3 regions of the Qipengyuania aurantiaca genome follow, and region 1 is predicted to be linked to each of the others. Evidence: predicted binding sites of a transcription regulator. Region 1 holds the regulator's gene; each other region holds the start of a gene.
The links. Region 1 encodes LexA, which represses DNA repair genes until DNA is damaged. Its sites were predicted from a motif close to GTTCCNCNCTTGTTCT; they were not measured.
Positions count from the first base shown of each region.

Region 2: K3148_RS00950 (S24 family peptidase) is a predicted target of LexA. The motif match lies at 4,144-4,159, and genes of this name have one in related genera.
Region 3: K3148_RS11730 (ATP-dependent helicase) is a predicted target of LexA. The motif match lies at 1,166-1,181, and genes of this name have one in related genera.

Region 1 is NZ_CP081295.1:2,583,823-2,590,159, forward strand. Features, by position in the region: gene K3148_RS12595 (anthranilate synthase component II) at 1-113, shown strand, start outside; gene trpD (anthranilate phosphoribosyltransferase) at 110-1,102, shown strand; gene trpC (indole-3-glycerol phosphate synthase TrpC) at 1,099-1,884, shown strand; gene moaC (cyclic pyranopterin monophosphate synthase MoaC) at 2,056-2,529, shown strand; gene lexA (transcriptional repressor LexA) at 2,669-3,361, shown strand; gene K3148_RS12620 (ComEC/Rec2 family competence protein) at 3,411-5,597, opposite strand; gene gltX (glutamate--tRNA ligase) at 5,626-6,337, shown strand, end outside.
Region 2 is NZ_CP081295.1:182,353-188,689, forward strand. Features, by position in the region: gene K3148_RS13810 (hypothetical protein) at 48-374, opposite strand; partial or broken gene K3148_RS14005 (DUF5818 domain-containing protein) at 438-755, opposite strand; gene K3148_RS00930 (hypothetical protein) at 922-1,134, opposite strand; gene K3148_RS00935 (CBS domain-containing protein) at 1,347-1,724, shown strand; gene K3148_RS00940 (MBL fold metallo-hydrolase) at 1,830-2,471, opposite strand; gene K3148_RS00945 (hypothetical protein) at 2,968-3,297, opposite strand; gene K3148_RS00950 (S24 family peptidase) at 3,389-4,027, opposite strand; gene K3148_RS00955 (hypothetical protein) at 4,206-4,418, shown strand; gene K3148_RS00960 (hypothetical protein) at 4,408-4,761, shown strand; gene K3148_RS00965 (D-2-hydroxyacid dehydrogenase) at 4,876-5,814, opposite strand; gene cysS (cysteine--tRNA ligase) at 5,937-6,337, opposite strand, start outside.
Region 3 is NZ_CP081295.1:2,404,792-2,411,128, reverse strand. Features, by position in the region: gene rsmD (16S rRNA (guanine(966)-N(2))-methyltransferase RsmD) at 1-344, shown strand, start outside; gene K3148_RS11735 (hypothetical protein) at 432-1,070, opposite strand; gene K3148_RS11730 (ATP-dependent helicase) at 1,188-3,500, shown strand; gene K3148_RS11725 (sterol desaturase family protein) at 3,497-4,333, opposite strand; gene K3148_RS11720 (DEAD/DEAH box helicase) at 4,363-5,742, opposite strand; gene K3148_RS11715 (hypothetical protein) at 5,864-6,337, opposite strand, start outside.

The DNA of each region.
Region 1 (6,337 bases):
TGCCCATCCACGGGGTCCAGTTCCATCCCGAGAGCATCGCCACCGAGCACGGCCACGCCCTCCTCGCCAATTTCCTCGAACTGTGCGGGATTGCAACCAAGGTGCCAGCATGAAGACGCTTCCCTCCGCCGACACCCATCTCACCGAAAGCGACGCGCACGAGATTTTCGGCTGGATCCTCGACGGCGAAACGAGTGACGAGGAGATCGGTCGCTTCCTCGTCGAAATGTCCGCCCGCAGCGAGACTTCGGAGGAAATCGCCGGAGCCGCACGGGCCTTGCGCGAACGGTTGATCCCCATCGATGCACCCGATGGCACGGTCGATTGCTGCGGCACCGGCGGCGACGGGCACCACACGCTCAACGTCTCGACGGCAGTCAGCCTGCTGGTCGCGGCGTCCGGCGTGCCGGTGGCGAAGCATGGCAACCGTGCCGCCAGCTCCAAATCGGGCGCGGCGGACACGCTGGAAGCGCTCGGTCTCGATATGGAAGCGGCGGGAAGAACCGCCGAGAAGACACTGAACGAACTGGGTATTTGCTTCCTCTTCGCCAAGAACCACCACCCGGCCATGGGGCGTATCCAGCCCATTCGCCAGAAGCTGGGCATGCGCACGATCTTCAACCTGATGGGGCCGCTGTCGAACCCCGCTGGCGTCACCCGCCAGCTCATCGGCATCGCGCGTCCGGCCTATGTGCCGATCTACGCGGCGGCCAAGGCGAAACTCGGCACCGAGCGCACCTTCATCGCCTCGGGCGACGAGGGGCTGGACGAACTCAGCCTCGCAGGCGGCAACGAGCTTGCCGACGTGGCGGGCAATGATTTCGAGATGCGCCGCGTCGTTGCGGTGCAGGCCAACCTGCCGCACGCGCCGGTCGAGGCGATCCGCGGCGGCGATCCCGCCCATAACGCCAAGGCCCTCGAAGCGCTGCTGATGGGCGCGCCCGGCCCCTATCGCGACGCCGTCCTGTTCAACACCGCCGCAACCCTGATCGTTGCCGGCAAGACCAGCGACTGGACTGAAGGCGCCGAAATGGGCGCCGAGGCGATCGATTCCGGGAGGGCCAAGCAATTGCTCGCCGACTGGATTGCGCTGGCCAAATGAACAAGCTCGAGCAGATTTGCGCGACCAAGCGCGAGGAAGTGGCCGCGCGCAAGGCCGAACGCAGCCTTGCCGACCTCGAAGGGCTGGCCAGCGAACAGAGTGCCCCGCGCGCCTTCCTTGCCGCGCTGGAGCAAGCGCAGGGCGCGGGCTTCGGCCTGATCGCGGAGATCAAGAAAGCCTCGCCCTCCAAGGGCCTCATCCGTCCCGACTTCCAGCCCGCGGATCACGCGCGCGCCTATGCGGCAGGCGGTGCTGCCTGCCTTTCGGTCCTGACCGACGCGCCCTATTTCCAGGGCCACGAAGATTACCTGATCGCGGCGCGGGCTGCCTGCGATCTTCCCGTGCTGCGCAAGGATTTCATGGTCGATCCCTGGCAGGTCACCGAGGCGCGCGCCATCGGGGCGGATGCGATCCTGATCATCGTGGCCGCGATCGACGACACGCAGATGGCAGAGATCGAAGCGGCTGCCTTCGAGCAGGGAATGGACGTGCTGGTCGAGGTCCATGACGCCATGGAACTGGAGCGCGCGACGCGATTGAAGTCACGCCTTCTCGGGGTGAATAACCGCAATCTCAAGACCTTCGAGACTGATCTTGCCACGACGGAGGAACTTGCACGGCTTGCTCCGACCGATCGCTTGCTGGTTGGGGAAAGCGGTATCTTCACGCACGACGATTGCCAGCGGCTCGCCCGTTCGGGCGTGCGGAGCTTCCTCGTCGGCGAAAGCCTCATGCGGCAGGACGATGTCGAGGCGGGAACTCGCCGCTTGCTCGAAGGCTGATGCCCTGTCCTACCGTGGGAAACTGTGGCATGCAGTGGCCATGAACTCGATCTCCAGACACTCATTGGCGGCGGCAGAAGGCTCGCAAAAGCACCTTGCCGCGACGGTGAAGTTTTCTTCGCCAGGACCGTGCTCCATGCGCTCCATCGTTCAGCTTTACGGGGTCGTTCGATGAACAGACTTACTCATCTCGACGAGAACGGCGCGGCGCGCATGGTTGACGTGAGTGCAAAGCCCGAAACCGAGCGTACGGCCACGGCCGAGGGGCGGATTCGGATGCGGACCGATGCGCTCGAGGCGATGCTCGCTGGCGATGTACCCAAGGGCGATGCCCTCGCCACGGCACGGATTGCCGGCATCATGGCCGCCAAGAAGACCGGCGAACTCATCCCGCTTTGCCATCCTCTCGGGCTGGAAAGCGTGACCATCGAGTTCGAGCGCGAATCGGACGCGATCCGCGTCACCGCCAAGGCCGGATTGATCGGAAGGACCGGTGTCGAAATGGAGGCAATGACCGCCGCCAGCGTCGCTCTGCTCACGCTCTACGACATGGGCAAGGCGCTCGATCGCGGTATGGTGATCGAGGGTGTCCGCCTCCTTGCCAAGAGCGGCGGCAAGTCCGGCGAATGGCGCGCAGCGGACTGAAACGGGAACGCCTGTTCTTGCCCAACTGCCTCCAAAACGGCGGGATTGCTTGACTTGGCAGAAATGGTTGCCTAATTGTTCCACATTCGTTCACAGGGTTGTGAACAGATAATGTGACAAGGACCATGGGGAGAACCCGATGCTGACTGCCAAGCAGCACGAACTGATCCGCTTCATCCAGCAGAAGCTGGAAGAAACCGGCATTTCGCCTTCGTTCGAAGAGATGAAAGAAGCGCTCGATCTCAAGAGCAAGTCGGGCGTGCATCGCCTGATTTCCGCCTTGGAAGAACGCGGCTTCATCCGCCGCCTGCCCAACCGGGCGCGCGCGCTGGAAGTGATCAAGCTACCCGAGGATTCGGTCACCAGCCCGTCCAAGCCGGCAGCACCCGCCAACGACACGGTCGTCGCGGCGCACGCTCCGAAGGCGGCGGCTCCGGAACCCGCCAACGACATCATAGAAGTGCCGCTGCACGGACGGATTGCCGCCGGTGCTCCGATCGAGGCAATCGAGGGGCAGGCTTCGATGCCAGTCCCCGCGGCCCTGCTCGGCCCGGGCGATCACTACGCGCTCGAAGTCAGCGGCGATTCCATGATCGAGGCCGGGATTTTCGATGGCGACTTCGCCCTCGTAAAACGCGCCGAAACCGCACGCGATGGCGAGATCGTGGTGGCGCTCGTGGATAACGAGGAAGCGACGCTCAAATACCTGCGCAAGGAAGGCGCCATGGTGCGCCTCGATCCCGCCAATGGGGCCTATGAGCCGCAGGTCTACGAAGCAGGTCGGGTAAAAGTGCAGGGCAAGCTTGCTGGCCTTTTGCGCCGGTATCACTAAGCATGAGGTGGCGAGAATTGACCAGGGGGCGTTCCTGCGGAAGCGCCCCTTAGTCGTCCAAGCCGCCTTTCCACCAGCCATGCTCGCCTTGATGCATTGACACAGTCTCGACCCCTCCGGCCTCCAAGTCGATAACGGTTCCTCCACGCTCCTTCAGAAAGCGTCCGTCCGCTTTGAGCCAACGCGGCTGGCAACTGCGCGGCAACCAGCGGTCGGCGATCACTAGATCAGCCCTCTCGCACGCCGCGGCCAGCTCCCGCTCGTCGAGCCGCTCCCGGCTGCGGGCAACCAAGAGATGCCAGACCCGCTCGCCGCCCTCCATCGGCAGGGTGCAGAAGTCGGCACTGCACCGCGCCCCAGGCCAGTTGGCCATGGGCATCGACGCCGCTTCGACTCCCGCCAGTTCTGCAAGGCTGTCGTGCCCAAAGGAGCCCGGCTTGTCCCGCAGCATGAAGAGACGACCGTCACGATCGACCAGCCCCACATCCCGCCCATCACGCGAAATAAGAACGTCGGGCGCCGATGCCGTTGCCAGCAAAAGACCGCCGACCGCAGCAGGCAACAACCCGAGCAAGCGCGCCCTCCCGCGCCACAAGGCCAGCCAAAGACCGCCCGCGACGAACAGGAGCACCGTGAACAACCCGATATGCGGCACCAGCTTCACCGCCCCCGGTTGCGCTGAGGTGGTATGCGCGAGCAGCAAAAGCAGGTCGAGCGACTGGCCGGCGAGCCACCAGAACGGCGCGCCCAATCCGACCAGGTCGAACAGCAGCGCGGCGGCAATCAGGGGCATCGACACGAATGTCACGAGCGGGATCGCCAGGACGTTGGCAAAGGCCCCGTACAAGCCCGCGCGGTGGAAGTGGAAAAGCACGATCGGCATCAGCGCAATCTCGATCACCAAACCGGTCACAAAGAGCATCAGCATCCGCCTTGAGAGCCATCGCGTCCGGCTCTCTTCGCGCGGGGCAAGAAAGTCTTTCACCGGGCGCGCGTTGTGCAAAGCGACGATAGCGAGAACCGCCGCAAAGCTCATCTGGAAGCTGGGCCCAACCAACGTCTCCGGCCAGAGCAGGAGCACGACCGCAGCGGCAACTGCAACCATGCGTAGCGACAACGGCTCGCGCCCGAGCGCGAGCGCTATGAGTACCAGGATCGCCCCGATGCAACTCCTCACCGTCGGCACCTGCGCCCCGGTCAGCAAGGTGTAACCAATACCCGCGAACGCCGCGAATGCGGCGGCGACAAGGGGCAATCGCAACCTAAGGGTGATCCATGGCGACAGTGCAAAGAGCTTGATCGCAAGGAAATAGGCCGCAGCAATCACTGCACTCACATGCAGACCGCTGATCGCCAAGAGGTGAGTAAGCCCCGCGTCCCGCATGGCGACTTCGTTATCCTCCGCGATGGCGCCGCGATCCCCGCTGGCAAACGCAGCGGCGATGCTGCCCGCCGATCCGTCGAGATTGTCCCGGACATGGGCGGACAAGAAGCGCTGCGCCCTCGCGATAAGCCCTGTGTCCTTCCCGGCCTCCTCCACAATCTCGATCTCGCCTACGAGGGAGCCAGTGGCCGCGTATCCCTCGAACCACGCGGCGCGCGCAAAGTCGTATCCGCCGGGCAGGAGCGGCGGAGAAGGCGGCATCAATCGCGCGCGAAGGCGGACACGCGCGCCCTCGTCCAACCCTTCGATCGCCTTATCCAAGGGAACGTTGACCCGCAGCTTCATAGCTCGGCCTTCCGTGGCATCGCGGGTGGCAAGGACGAGCCGGTAACGCCCCTCGGCGGGTTGCTCCTGCTTGGACAAAATCCGCGCATCGAGCGCCATCAGGGTAGGCCGGTCGATCGGTTCTGCTCCGACGATATCGGACCTCGCCCAGACCACCGCCAACCCTGCCGCGAATGCAAGGCTGAGGCCGGTCAGCGCCAAGCGAAGATGTGCCCTCGCATCCTCCCCCTTCCATAGCGCCTGAGCAGCCAGAGCAATCAACGAAGCTAGCACGCCGGCCAGAACCCACTGCCAAGGCGTGTGAAGGACGAACCAGCTCCCCACGCCAGCAGCGAAGGCCACCACCAGCCACGGGGCGCGATCAAACCCGGAAGTGCCGAGAAAGCTCTCGAACGCGTCGCCAAATCTGGACATTGAAGCGCGCATGCGCCAAGGGCGCTGCACTGCAGCATTCTCGGATAAATCCGTATCGCTGATCGGAACCAGCGGCGTCCCCTGCGTCGCCATGCAAGTACCTGAAAGGAAAGAGCAAGGAATGGCAAGCGAAACCGGCAAACAGGTCGTCACGCGGTTCGCCCCCTCGCCCACCGGCTTCCTCCACATCGGCGGCGCGCGCACCGCGCTGTTCAACTGGCTCTATGCCCGCCACCACGGCGGCCGCGCGCTCCTGCGGATCGAAGATACCGATCGCAAGCGCAGCACGCAGGATGCCATCGACAAGATCATCGAGGGGCTCGACTGGCTCGGCCTCGATTACGACGACCCGCCCCTGTTCCAGTCCGACCGTGCCGCCCGCCATGCCGAGGTAGCCAACCAGCTTCTCGAGGCTGGTCACGCCTACAAGTGTTACGCCACGCCCGAAGAACTCGAGGCAATGCGGGCCGAGCAGCGCGCCAACAAGCAGCCCATGCGCTACGACCGTCGCTGGCGCGACCGCGACGAGAGCGAGGCACCGGAAGGCGCACCCTATGTGATCCGCCTCAAGGTCCCGACCGACGGCGAAACCGTGATCGAGGACGAGGTCCAGGGCAAGGTCACGGTGCAGAACGCCGAGATCGACGATTACGTGTTGCTGCGCGCCGATGGTACGCCCACCTACATGCTCGCCGTCGTGGTGGACGATCACGATATGGGCGTCACGCATATCATCCGCGGCGATGACCACCTGAACAACGCCTTCCGCCAGCTCCCCGTGATCCGAGCTATGGACGCGATTGAAGGCGGTTGGCCGGACCCGGTCTACGCCC
Region 2 (6,337 bases), 420 kb from region 1:
CAATCGAAGCCGCGCCGGTCACCACGAACCTCGTGCTCGCCGCTGAGTCACTGCGCGCATTTCACGAAGACAATCCCGTCGTCCTCGATTGTAGCACTTCCTATCGAGATTGGGTCGTAGGCTGCGTCCGTTGCGGGGCGAAGCACAGCCAAGCCATCAGGCCCACGCCCCTCGATAGGGAGGTCATCCATCGGCTCATCTAGGTCGATCCGCGGATATGAGTCCAAAACAACCAGAGCGCTGTTGTCATGCCGGCTGATATTGCCGTTCAAAATCGTCCCCGCAGCGCTCGTTTTGATGCGAAAATCAGGATCGCTGCAATTCGCATCCAGGCCCTTCGCCACCCAAGCGCCAGAAACGTACTTGCGATCCAACACAATCCCGCCCGAGCGTGCAGGATCGCGGTCAGCTGCAGGAGGAGCAACGGCGTCTATTCGATCGGGAAGGATTGTCCCTCGACCTTGCATGCAGAAACTAGCGTCTGCAATCTTCCCGGAAATTCGGACATAGTCTCCCGCGCCAAAATCGGCCTCCCCGAAGTTAACGGACCAGACCTGGCCATCGGGCGTACGGACAAGAGGGCACTCGGCACCATTCTCGACTCGCCCTTCCACCGTTACGAGGTCAGCATTCGCGGATAAGTGGTTTGCAGATGAACTCTCTGTCTCGGTTTGCCGTGACTCTCCCGGCGCGCTTGCGTCTCCCGAGCAGGAAGCGAGAAGGGTCGCAGTCAGAATTAGGCCGGCATGTCTCATGCCAAACCAACGGTGGGCTCAGGGGAGGTTCCGAAGGTCTCCCGAACGTGGCGACCCGCGTTCTCGCCATTTGGTCGCTAGTTGACGGTCCGTCCTTGGCACTTCGCCAACTCTATTGGAGCGTCACTGTGTTTGTGAGCTCCGATCAATGGTAACCGACGAACAGCTAACCGAAAGTGTGTTCATCAATATGCCAAATGCCTTGTCGATCTCTCATGATATCTGCAATCAAAGTGTCGCCCTCCCAGACTTTGGCGTGTCTCAATGCAAGCTCATTTTCGAGTAGAGATAGGGCGCCAGCTGGGTTCTGCGCTTTGAACTCCACTCGTTTCGGCTCACCAAAGCCATCATCTTCAAACTCTAATGTATATTGCGGCATTCTCTGCTCTTTCCGGTGGGTATGCCTTCACCTACCCCTGTGACTAATGTGTTCCGTTAGTGACGCTGCAGCATGCCATCGGGAGCAACAAATCTCAAATCTCAGGGATATCCGCAGGTTCTCGTTGGTTTGAGATTGCGGACATTTTCTAGTAATGAGAGGACGTTGAGCAGGTAGCGCATAGCCAAAGATCGAGTATGATTTCGAGTGGATTGATCGAAGAGGATTTTCCTAACGTCTCACCAATAGCGTTAGTCGAGCAAGCCGCCCGCCTGATGCGCGATAACTCCCTCCACGCTCTCCCAGTCGTGGAGGGCAAGGGGCTGAGAGGCGTCATTGCTTGTGAGGATATCGTCTATCGGGGAATTGCTGATGGCGAGGATTGGTTTTTTGCTCACGTCGAAGATTATATGACCCGCAATCCGAACGTCGCTCTGAACACCGATGACAACTCGTCACTAATCGCGCTCATGAAGGCTGGGCGGCACAAATGGTTGCCCATCATTACTGCGAATAGGGAATATCTCGGCGTGATAAAGCTAGCTGTATTGGAAAGGTTTGCGCCCGACATGGAAAGCGCATTCCCTTAGCCACACTTCGGGTCAATTTTTAGGTCTGCTATCGGGTCGTTGGCTGACGGTTCGCCTTCGGACCGTACCCTCAACTTGCCGCCCTCCGGATTTTGCCCAAGCAGCCTAGGCCAGCGCCGCGTCGCTGACGAAGGCGTTGGTCTTGCGCTCCTGGCCGAAGGTGCTGGTGGGGCCGTGGCCGGGAATGAAGGTCACGTCGTCGCCGAGCGGCCAGAGCTTCTGCGTGATCGCGTCGATCAGGTCCTGGTGGTTGCCCATCGGGAAATCGGTGCGACCGATGCTGCCCTGGAAGAGAACATCGCCGACCACGGCAAACTTGCTCGGGCGGTGGAAGAACACCACGTGGCCGGGCGTATGGCCGGGGCAGTGGATCACTTCCAGCGTCAGTTCGCCCACGGTCACCGTGTCACCATCCTCCAGCCAGCGGTCGGGTTCGAACACCTGCCCGTTCACGCCGTAGCGCGCGCCGTCCTCGTCCAGCCGGCTGATCCAGAAGCGGTCGGCCTCGTGCGGGCCCTCGATCTTCAGGCCCAGTTCCTTGGCGAGGATGCCCGCCTCGCCGCAATGGTCGATATGGCCGTGGGTGATGAGGATCTTTTCCAGCTCGACCCCGGTCTGCGCGACGGCCGCCTTGAGCTTGTCGAGATCGCCGCCCGGATCGATGAGCGCGCCCTTGTTGGTGGCGGTGCACCAGACCAGCGAGCAGTTCTGCTGGAGCGGCGTCACCGGCACGATGCCGGCTTTCATCGGTGGGCCGGCTTTCATCGGGGGCTGGGTCGAAGTCTCGGTCATGGTGCGTAGATGGCGGCTGGCGCCCGCGATTGCAACGGCGGCGCGTCAGTCGGGAAGCTGGTCGAATTCAAGCCCGCAGCCGTGACAGACTTTCGGGGCCAAGAGAGGCGGCGCGACGGGCGAATAGCCAAGCGGACGGCCGCAGCGCGGGCATTTGACGCTCATCCTCGCCCAGATCGACCAGACGACCGCCAGAACGACCAAGGTCAGGAATATCAGGACACTTGCTTCCGTTCCCAAGCCTATAAGCCAGAGCACGTAAGGAAGGAGCAAGACAATGAAGAGGCATCCACCGCAAGAGGACACGCTGCGCCGGTTGTAGCCGGATCGGGGGTCGCGATAATCACCGTCCATGCCGCCAGAGTGCCACAACCGCCCGGCGAGGCCTAACGGAAAAGGGGCGACGAAGGGCTCGTGCGCCCCTTTGTCCGGTTAAGCCTATGCCGCCGAATTACCGCGTCTGGAAATCCACGATGCGGCCGTCGCTGCGATAGACGCAGGTAAACTCGTCGCGGTTGTAATCGCGCGTGTCGATGCGACCATAAACATAGAGATAGTCGCGGTCCTGCTGGTCGACACGGGTCACTTCGGCGCGCCCGAAACGCGAGGCTTCGCGGCCGCAGGCTTCCGCCGCGCGGCGTTCCAGATCGTTTCCGCCATTATAGCCATAAGTGTCGCCGCCGCCGAGGATATCGCCGAGCAAGCCGCCATTGCCATAAGTCGCGCAGCCGCCAAGCAACACGGTTCCGGCAAGGGCGACGGGAAGAAGGGCCTTGTTCATGGTGTCTCTCCTCTTGTCCCCGCCACGCATCCTCGTGCGGGGTTTGGAGAGAATACGACGGCGGCAAGCGATTGTTCCGCAAGGCGAAACGCTAGATGCGCCCGCCCTTCCACACCACGCGGCCGATGATCTCCACTTCCTCGCGCGCGAGTTCGATGGGGGCATAGGCCTCGTTGGCGCTGATCAGCGCGATGCGGCCCGGGGCGCTGGCCTGCACCTGCTTCACATGCAGCGTGTCGCCGATGCGCACGACGTGGACGCCCTCGCCCACGCGCTTGTTGCGGTCGACGAAGATCTCGTCCCCGCTGCGCAGGGTCGGCTCCATGCTGTCCCCCTCGACACGGATGGCGGAGAGGTCCGCGCCGTCGAGGCCCATTTCGCGCAGCCACCGGCGCGAGAAACGGAAAGAATCGAAGGAAATTTCCTCCGCCGAGAACGAGCCGGGGCCTGCCGAAGCGTCGAGCGCCAGCCGTGGGACGGCGACGAAATCCTCCGATTCGCGAAGGGTCGGGCGAGCGGGAACGGCGCCCAGCTCGACCTCGTCCACGCCGAAGAATTCGGCCAGGCGGCGGCGGTCGGCCTCTTCCAGCTTGCGCGGGGACCCCTTGCGCACGAATTGCTGCAAGTAACTGGGATTGCGGCCCAACATGGATGAGAGCGAGGCAAGGCTCGTGCGGCTTTTCTCGGTCAGTTCGACCAGCCGTGCGCGTTCCGGGCTCATGTCAGCCATGCTTCGATCCTTCCTCGGGCCTGTCCCTGCCACCCGCAAATCGCGTCGCAAAAGAGGACCTGTGTGAGAAAATTCCTATAGCATAGGATTTTTCCTAGACAAGTAGGATTTCGAGTGGAACAAAAAGAGAACACGGCGAGCGATTCGCCATCCGGACATGCCATGGGGAGCCCGAACAATGCTGATCCGATCCATCGAGAAATTCCTGAGCGCGTACGATATGCCGCCGACCAAGTTCGGCCGCCTTGCCGCGCACGATCCGCGCTTCGTCCTCGACCTGCGCATGGGCCGCGAGCCGCGCAGCCAGACCGAGGCGCGCATTCGCGGCTTCATGTCGGGTTTCGAAGCGGCGCGCAGCGACAGCGCGCGGGAGATCGCCCATGTCCAGTGAAGGAAAGCCCCCGCGCCCACCCCGCAGCCGTCGTTCCACCGGCGACCGCTTGCGCACCGCGCTGATGGTGCTGTCGGAGCATCAGGGGCAGGTTATAACGCACTCGGAAAAGGCCTGGGCGAGCATCACCTTCGCAGGCACGCGCCATAGCCTCTCGCTGCTCTTTTCGGGCGAAGAGGCGGTCGAAGCGGGCGAACGCTTCATCGCCGCCCTGCCCGATCACGAATTCGCCATTCCCGGCCAGCTGGTGGCCGACGCCGGGATCGTGGAAGTCGAGCATCGCCTGTCGCCAAGCCAGCGTCTCGTGGTGCAGTGCGACCTGCTGTTGCTGGAGGATGCGTAGACACCCATAACCACGTCACCCCGGCCACCGAGCCGGGGTCCCGCTTGTTTTTAAGACGAAGCGCCAAGCCCGAAGAAAAGCGGGACCCCGGATCACGTCCGGGGTGACGAAAGTTCAGTAACCGGCTTGCAAATCCATCTGCGGGCTCACCGGTTCGCCCCTGCTCCAGCGTTCGAGGTTCTCGATGAAGCGATCGGCAGAGCGCTGGAACATCTTCGTCTGCGCGCGGCCCGACAGGTGCATGGTGACCTGCGCGTTGTCGAGGCTCCACAAGGGATGATCCTCGGGCAAAGGTTCGGGGTCGGTGACGTCGAGCAGCGCGGCCTCGATGGTCTTGGCTTCCAGCGCGGCGACGAGGTCATCCTGCTTCACCACGTCCCCGCGCGCGATGTTCACCAGCACGGCGTTGGGGCGCATGGCGGCGAGCTCTATTTCGCCAATCATGTGGCGGGTCTCGTCGGTCGAGGGCACGGCGAGGATGACCCAGTCGAACTCGCCCAGCTTCTCGCGCCATTCGCCGGGCCGAAGGGCACCTTCGCCGCCTGAACGACGCACCGGGATGACCTTCATGTCGAAGGCTTCGAGCCGGGTCTTGATGAGGCTGCCTATAGCGCCGAGGCCGAGGAGAAGCACTCGTTCACCCGCCAATTCCCGCTTGCCGGGGCTGTCGAGCAACCATTCCTTGCGCTCCTGCGCCCGCACCACCTCGCGATAGCCTTTGGCGTGCGCAAGCATCAGCATCACTACATATTCGGCGATGGTGACGGCGTTGATGCCGACGCCATTCGTGACCGTCACACCGCGCTCCGCCAGCAGGTCTAGCGGCATGAAGTCCAGCCCCGCGTAAATGGAATTGAGCCATTTGAGATTGGTCGCGGCAGTCGCGATTTCGGCCATCGGCTCTTTCTCGTTGAGGTCGAACCAGCCGATCTCCGCCTCCGGAGCGAACTCCAGCGCCTGTTCCTTGGCCATGAACCACATGGGCTCGACCCAATCGGGCAGGCGCGGCTCCACCAGCGGACGGATCAGGGCAGACATCACGGCTATGGTCATTTCGGGCGAGCCTTCCAGACAGAATTCCACGTCACCCCGGACTTGATCCGGGGTCCCGCTATTCTTCTGTTGGACGGAAAAGGCAAGCGGGACCCCGGCTCGTAGGCCGGGGTGACGGCCTGCTAGAGCTTCCACTCCCAGCCGAGCGGGTCGCCGTCCATAATCTTGATCCCATTGTCCATCAGATTGTCGCGAATGGCATCGGACAAAGCGTAGTCCTTATCTGCACGCGCTTCTTTACGTCGGACGAGTTCCGCTTCCACTTCGTCGGCGCCAAAGTGCGCATCTTTCGGCCGGACGCGCAAATCCTCTCGCGTTAAATTCATCAGGTCGAACCCGAGAACGTCGTCCATATATTCGATTAGGGAACGAAGCGCCGCAAGGTCGACCTTCTTGAGCGCCAAGGCATTTTCCAATGCGGTCAAGGCGAGTGGCGTGTTGAGGTCGTCATTGATCGCAAAATCGAAAGTCTCGCGAAAGCTCATACCGACAATCGCGTCTGTAGATCGCGACCCACTTCCGG
Region 3 (6,337 bases), 180 kb from region 1:
CGCATTGCCTCTTCGTCGAACAGGAGCCCGATGCGGTAAAGGCCATCCGCGCCAATATCGACGCGCTCGATTGCCGTGTGCGGACGCAGGTGCAGCAGGCTTCGGTGATGGGCCTCGCCCCGGCCAAGGCGCCGCACGACCTTATCCTCCTCGACCCGCCCTACGACACCGGCGCAGGACAGGTCGCGCTCGATCGCATGGCGCGGCTCGGCTGGTTCGGCCCGGCGAGCTGGATCGCGCTGGAAACCCGTAAGGACGAGGATATCGCGGTCAAGGCGCTGGCGATCGAGGCCGAACGCAAGGTCGGCAAGGCCAAGCTCACGCTGCTGCGCCTGAAAGACTGAGCGCACGAAAAGGGGCGGCTCCACCATGGTAGAACCGCCCCCTCCAAGCGTCGCCGCTAGCAAAGCCAGCGGGGCTGGACGTTCCGATTAGTTATCGTCGTCGTCGTCGCTATTCATGCTGTCGTATTCAGCCTGGGTCGCGGGCAGCGGACCGTCGATCTCGCTGGCCGGGCGACCGGGCCAATATTCCAGCGGACGATTGCCGGTCTTGTTCTTTTCCCAGCTGTTGATGCAGCCATCCTGCTGGTTCGGCGTGCAGACGGGCAGGTCATCGCCCGAAGCTGCGGCGGTGTAGCCAGCCGGCGTGGTCTGCGTCACTTCGCTGCGCACGAAACGCGGCGAGGCCGAGGTCGTGGTAGCGGCCGTGGTGCGCGCCGTCGTGCCGGTCGTGCTGGCGTTGTTGTCGCCGCTCATCTGGGCGTTGATCTGCTGCCAGGCCATGGCGCGCTGGTCGGGCGTCATTTCGTAGATGCGCACGCGCTGCGGATCGGTCAGGACCCACCAGCCTTCGGTCTGCGCCGGCTCGAGCGTCCAGTAATACTCCTGCACGCCATAGGGCCAAGCATCGTAAATCACGCGGCGGTCTTCGGGCCAGCCTTCGTAGATCACCACCTGGTCTTCACCGAGCTGGTATGTGGTGACTTCGCCTTCCATGTGGTGGTCTGCGGCGGCAGGCACGGCGGTAAAGGCAAGAGCGGCTGCGCCGGCAAGAATAAGGTTCTTCATTCGTGTTCCTCCTAGGAGTGTCATTGCCAATATTACTCATAGATCAAGGCGATAGTTCCGAAAGGGTCGGTATAGGGGTTGTGCTGCGCCCCCGCGTTCCCTAGCTGTTCCATGACCATGTCCGACCTCCCTGCCCCTACAAATTCCGCCGAAGACGGCGCAATTCCGCCCTATGCGGCGCCGCTCAACGCGCCCCAGCGCGAGGCGGTGCTGACGACGGAAGGGCCGGTGCTGATGCTGGCCGGTGCCGGCACGGGCAAGACTGCCGCGCTCACCGCACGCCTTGCCCATCTCATCGCAACCCGCCGCGCCTGGCCGAGCGAGATCCTGTGCGTCACCTTCACCAACAAGGCCGCGCGCGAGATGCGTGAGCGCGTCGGGCGGCATATCGGGGATGCGGTCGAAGGCATGCCCTGGCTCGGCACCTTTCACTCGATCGGCGCGCGGATGCTGCGCCGCCATGCCGAGCTGGTCGGATTGCAGAGCAATTACACGATCATCGACACGGACGATCAGCTTCGTTTGCTCAAGCAGCTGATCCAGGAAAACGACCTCGACGAGAAGCGCTGGCCCGCGCGCCAGCTGGCCGGGCTAATCGACCGCTGGAAGAACCGCGGCCTCAACCCCGGCGACCTCGATGCGGTGGAGAACGAAGCCTATGCCAACGGCAAGGGCGCGCAGTTCTACACGCTCTACCAGGACCGGCTGAAGGCGCTGAACGCCTGCGATTTCGGCGACCTGCTGCTGCATATGCTGAACATCTTCCGCCAGCATCACGACGTGCTGGCGCAGTACCAGCAGCGCTTCAAATACATCCTCGTCGACGAATACCAGGACACCAACCAGGTCCAGTACCTGTGGCTGCGCCTGCTCGCCCAGACCCGCAAGAACATCTGCGTGGTGGGGGATGACGACCAGTCGATCTATTCATGGCGCGGGGCAGAAGTCGCCAATATCCTCAAGTTCGAAAAGGATTTTCCGGGTGCGGCGGTGATCAAGCTGGAGCAGAACTACCGCTCCACACCCCAGATTCTCGCGGCCGCCTCGGGCCTCATCAACGCCAACAGCGAACGGCTCGGCAAGACGCTGTGGACCGAGCTTCCGCCGGGCGAAAAGGTCCGCGTGGTCGGCGTATGGGACGCGCCCGAAGAAGCGCGGCGGGTCGGCGAAGCGATCGAACGGCTGGAAAGCGAAGGCGCGCCGCTCGACGAGGTCGCCATTCTCGTGCGCGCGCAATACCAGACCCGCGAATTCGAAGACCGCTTCATCCAGATCGGCCTCAACTACCGCATCGTGGGCGGCTTCCGCTTCTACGAGCGCGCCGAAATCCGCGACGCTCTCGCCTATCTGCGCACCATCGCGCAGCCAGCCGACGATCTTGCCTTCGAGCGCATCTACAATCAGCCCAAGCGCGGGCTTGGCGCAAAGACGCTGGAGGCCATGCGTCGCCATGCGCGCCGTACACAGATGCCGCTCGCGGCCGCCTCGCTCGACCTTGCCGACAGCGACGAGCTTCCCGCCCGCGCGCGCAACACGCTGGGCGGCCTGCTCACCCAAATCGTCCATTGGCGCGAGCTGGCCGAACAGGTCACGCCATCCGAACTGCTGCGCATCGTGCTGGTCGAAAGCGGTTATGAGGACATGCTCAATAAGGACCGCAGCGCCGAAAGCGCGGGCCGCCTCGAAAACCTCACCGAACTCGCCCGCGCGATGGAGGAATACGAGACGCTGACCGACTTCCTCGAGCATGTCAGCCTCGTGATGGACAACGACCGCGCCGACGATGGCGAGAAGGTCACCATCATGACCATGCACGCGGCCAAGGGACTGGAATTCAACCATGTCTTCCTGCCCGGCTGGGAGGAAGGCGTCTTCCCGAGCCAGCGCGCGATCGACGAAGGCGGGCTTGCCAGCCTCGAGGAAGAACGTCGCCTAGCCTACGTCGCGATCACCCGCGCCAAGCGTCGCTGCACGATCTATCATGCCGCGAACCGGCGCATCTACGGCCAGTGGACCAGCTCGATCCCGAGCCGCTTCATCGAGGAACTGCCCGACGAGCATATCGAGAGCGAGACCACGATGAGTGGCGGCGCCTCCCTCTGGCGAGCGAACTGGAGCGAGAATGAAGACCCCTTCGCCCATGTCTCGACCGCGCGGCCCGACCGCAGCACCGCGCGCGGTCCCGGCTGGCAGCGCGCCCTGTCGAGCGGCTACGACACCAGCCCCAAGCGGATCGCCGAGACCGGCAAGAGCGCCGCCAGCTTCGCCGCCAAGCCGCGCACCGACATCGCCATCGGCGCGCGCGTCTTCCACGACAAGTTCGGCTACGGTTTCGTCACCGATCAGGAAGGCAACAAGCTGGAAATCGAATTCGAGAAGGCCGGCACCAAGCGGGTGCTCGACAGCTTCGTGAAGCTTGCCGCCGATTAGGCGGTGACTTCGCCCTCCACCGCTTCCTTAGCGGGCCTGCGCCAATAGCGCCTCTCGAACGGTCGCAGCAGTTCCCCGCCCAGCCCCCGCGTGCCTTCGGCAATGCCGGTCTCGCAATTGAGATGCGGCGTTGGGTCGACATAGGTGCCGAAAAGCTTGTCCCACAGGGTGACGGTGTTGCCGTAGTTGCTGCCCATCAGCGTCTCATCACGGATGTGGTGGAGGCGGTGCGCGGCCGGCGAAATCAGCACATGGCCGAGCGGCCCGAGCGTCCAGGGCACGTCGGCATGAATGAAAAAGCCCCACCAGCCGCGGATGATACCGGCAGCCCCCACCGCCCATTCGGGCACGCCCAAGAGCAGCAGCAGAGCGATGTCCACGCAGGTGCTCAAAAGCTTGCTCAGCGGATGCTTGCGCAGGATCGACAGCCAGTGAAGCGCGGTGTCGGCGTGATGCGTGGCGTGGATCGGCCACAGCAGGCGCGTGTGTTCGAGCCGGTGGCGCCAGTAGACGACGAAATCGAAGATCAGGATGGCGGCAACGAGTGCCAGCGCATCGGGAACATGGTCCCACATTCCCACGGACGCAGTTGGTGCGCCGATGGCATCGCGCAGCGCTCCGTCGGGAAATACGAACAGCGGCGCAAGCAGCACCATGTTGATCCCGCTGAGGCCGAGATTGGTGACGAATTCCCCGCGTGTCCGCGCCACGGCCGCCCCGATTGCCCGCCGCTTGGTGGCAAGCGCCAGCAGGCCGAAGACCAGACCGGTCATCGCCAGCAGGAGAAAGGTGGACAGGGCCGGTTTGGCGAAGATTTCCATACCGCGCATCATGCGCGCGACATGGTAAGGAAAGCGTTAAGTCAGGTCGCCGAAACCTCGAGGAAGGTCGGGACCGGCCCGTTCCATTCGCCCGGCTTGGTCGGCTCGTCGTCACGCTCGTCCCGGCGGCGCGAGCGCTTAGGCTTTTCGGCGCGCGACTCGTCCGCGGCCTTGTCCCGTGCGCGCTTCGGCTTGTCTTCGCGCTCCTTGCGCTCCGAGCGATCCTCACGCTCGGCGCGCTTCGGCTTGGCGGGGCGTTCCTCGGCCTCGTCCTTCTTCGAAGGCTCGACCAGATCGACCCGCACGTCCTTCTTTCCGAAGACGGAGATTTCGTTCTTGGTCAGCTTCTCGACATTCTGGATTGCCTCGGCGTCTTCCTTCGAAACGAAGGTGAAAGCACGGCCCTTGGCCCCGGCGCGGCCCGTGCGGCCGATACGGTGGACGTAATCGTCCGGGTGCCATGGCGTGTCGAAATTGAAGACGTGGCTCACGCCCTTGATGTCGAGCCCGCGCGCCGCAACGTCAGAGGCAACGAGGATATTCACCTCGCCCTTTTTGAAGCGGTCGAGCTCCTTGATCCGGCTGGCCTGATCCATGTCGCCGTGGATTTCGCTGCTGGCGAAGCCATGGCGCTGCAGGCTCTTGTTGAGCTCGCGCACCGTGGTCTTGCGGTTGGCGAAGATGATCGCGGTCTCGACATGGTCGTGGTTCAGGAGCCAGCGCAGCGTCTCGCGTTTCTTGCGCGTTTCCACCGGGATCTTGAACGCGGTGATGTCCTTGTTCGTCGTCGCCGCGCGCGCCGTTTCGATGCGCTTGGGATTGCTCATGAATTTCTTCGCGAGCTTTTCGATCGGCGGCGGCATGGTGGCCGAGAATAGCATGGTCTGCCGGTTCTCGGGCAGCTTGTCGCAGATGAACTCGATATCGGGGATAAAGCCCATGTCGAGCATACGGTCGGCCTCGTCGATGACGAGCAGTTCGCAGCCGTTGAGGAGTATCTTGCCGCGCTCGAACAGATCCATGAGGCGGCCCGGCGTTGCGATAAGGACGTCGACGCCCTCGTTCAGCGCCTTCACCTGGTCACCCATCTGCACGCCGCCGATGAGCAGCGCCATCTTGAGATCGTGGTTCTTGCCGTACTTCTCGAAATTCTCCGCGACCTGTGCCGCGAGTTCGCGCGTCGGTTCGAGGATGAGGCTGCGCGGCATGAGCGCACGGCGACGGCCGGAAGCCATCACGTCGATCATGGGTAGCACGAAACTGGCGGTCTTGCCGGTACCCGTCTGGGCGATTCCGATGATGTCCTTCATCATCAGGATCGGCGGGATGGCCTGCGCCTGGATCGGAGTCGGCTCGGTATAGCCGGCCTCTTCGACGGCTTTCAGAAGGTCTTCGGATAGGCCGAGATCGGCGAAACTCATGCGGTGGTCAAACGCCCCTGATTTGGAAATACGAAAAAGGCCGCAATGTCGCGGCCTTTAGCGAGCGTGCCCTTCGCCAATCCGGGCCATAAAGTCAAGGGAAAGCGCTTCCGAAGCGCTGTCAGTCCACGTTTTCGACCACCAGTTCGGTGAAGCGTTCGACCTGGCACTTGGCCCCCGCCCGGCTCATGATGCGGTCGCGCTTGACGCACAGCTTGCCGTCCTCGCTGCGCTCCACATAGAAACCGCGGTAGAAATCGCGCGGCGAACAGCCCTTTTCCAGCCGCGCGGCGATGGTGCGCCGGTCGCGCAGGAAAATGAGCAAGTGGTTGCCGCGGTCGGTCACCCCGCCGATGTCGGCGCTGTCAAGGCATTTGCCCGCCGCACGCTCGACAATCCGGGTGCGTGGCTGCGAGCGGGGCGCGTCGGCGGTAAGGTTCTGCCGGGCGTTCGCGGGCGCAGGCGAGATACGCAGGATCACGCGACGCTCGATGCGGACCTGTTCGTTCGGCTGCGGCGCAATCCCATCGAAAAGCGGGGACCAGCCCGGCGCGCTATCCGAAAGGGGAAGCGGCGTAATACGCTTGTCGCCCTC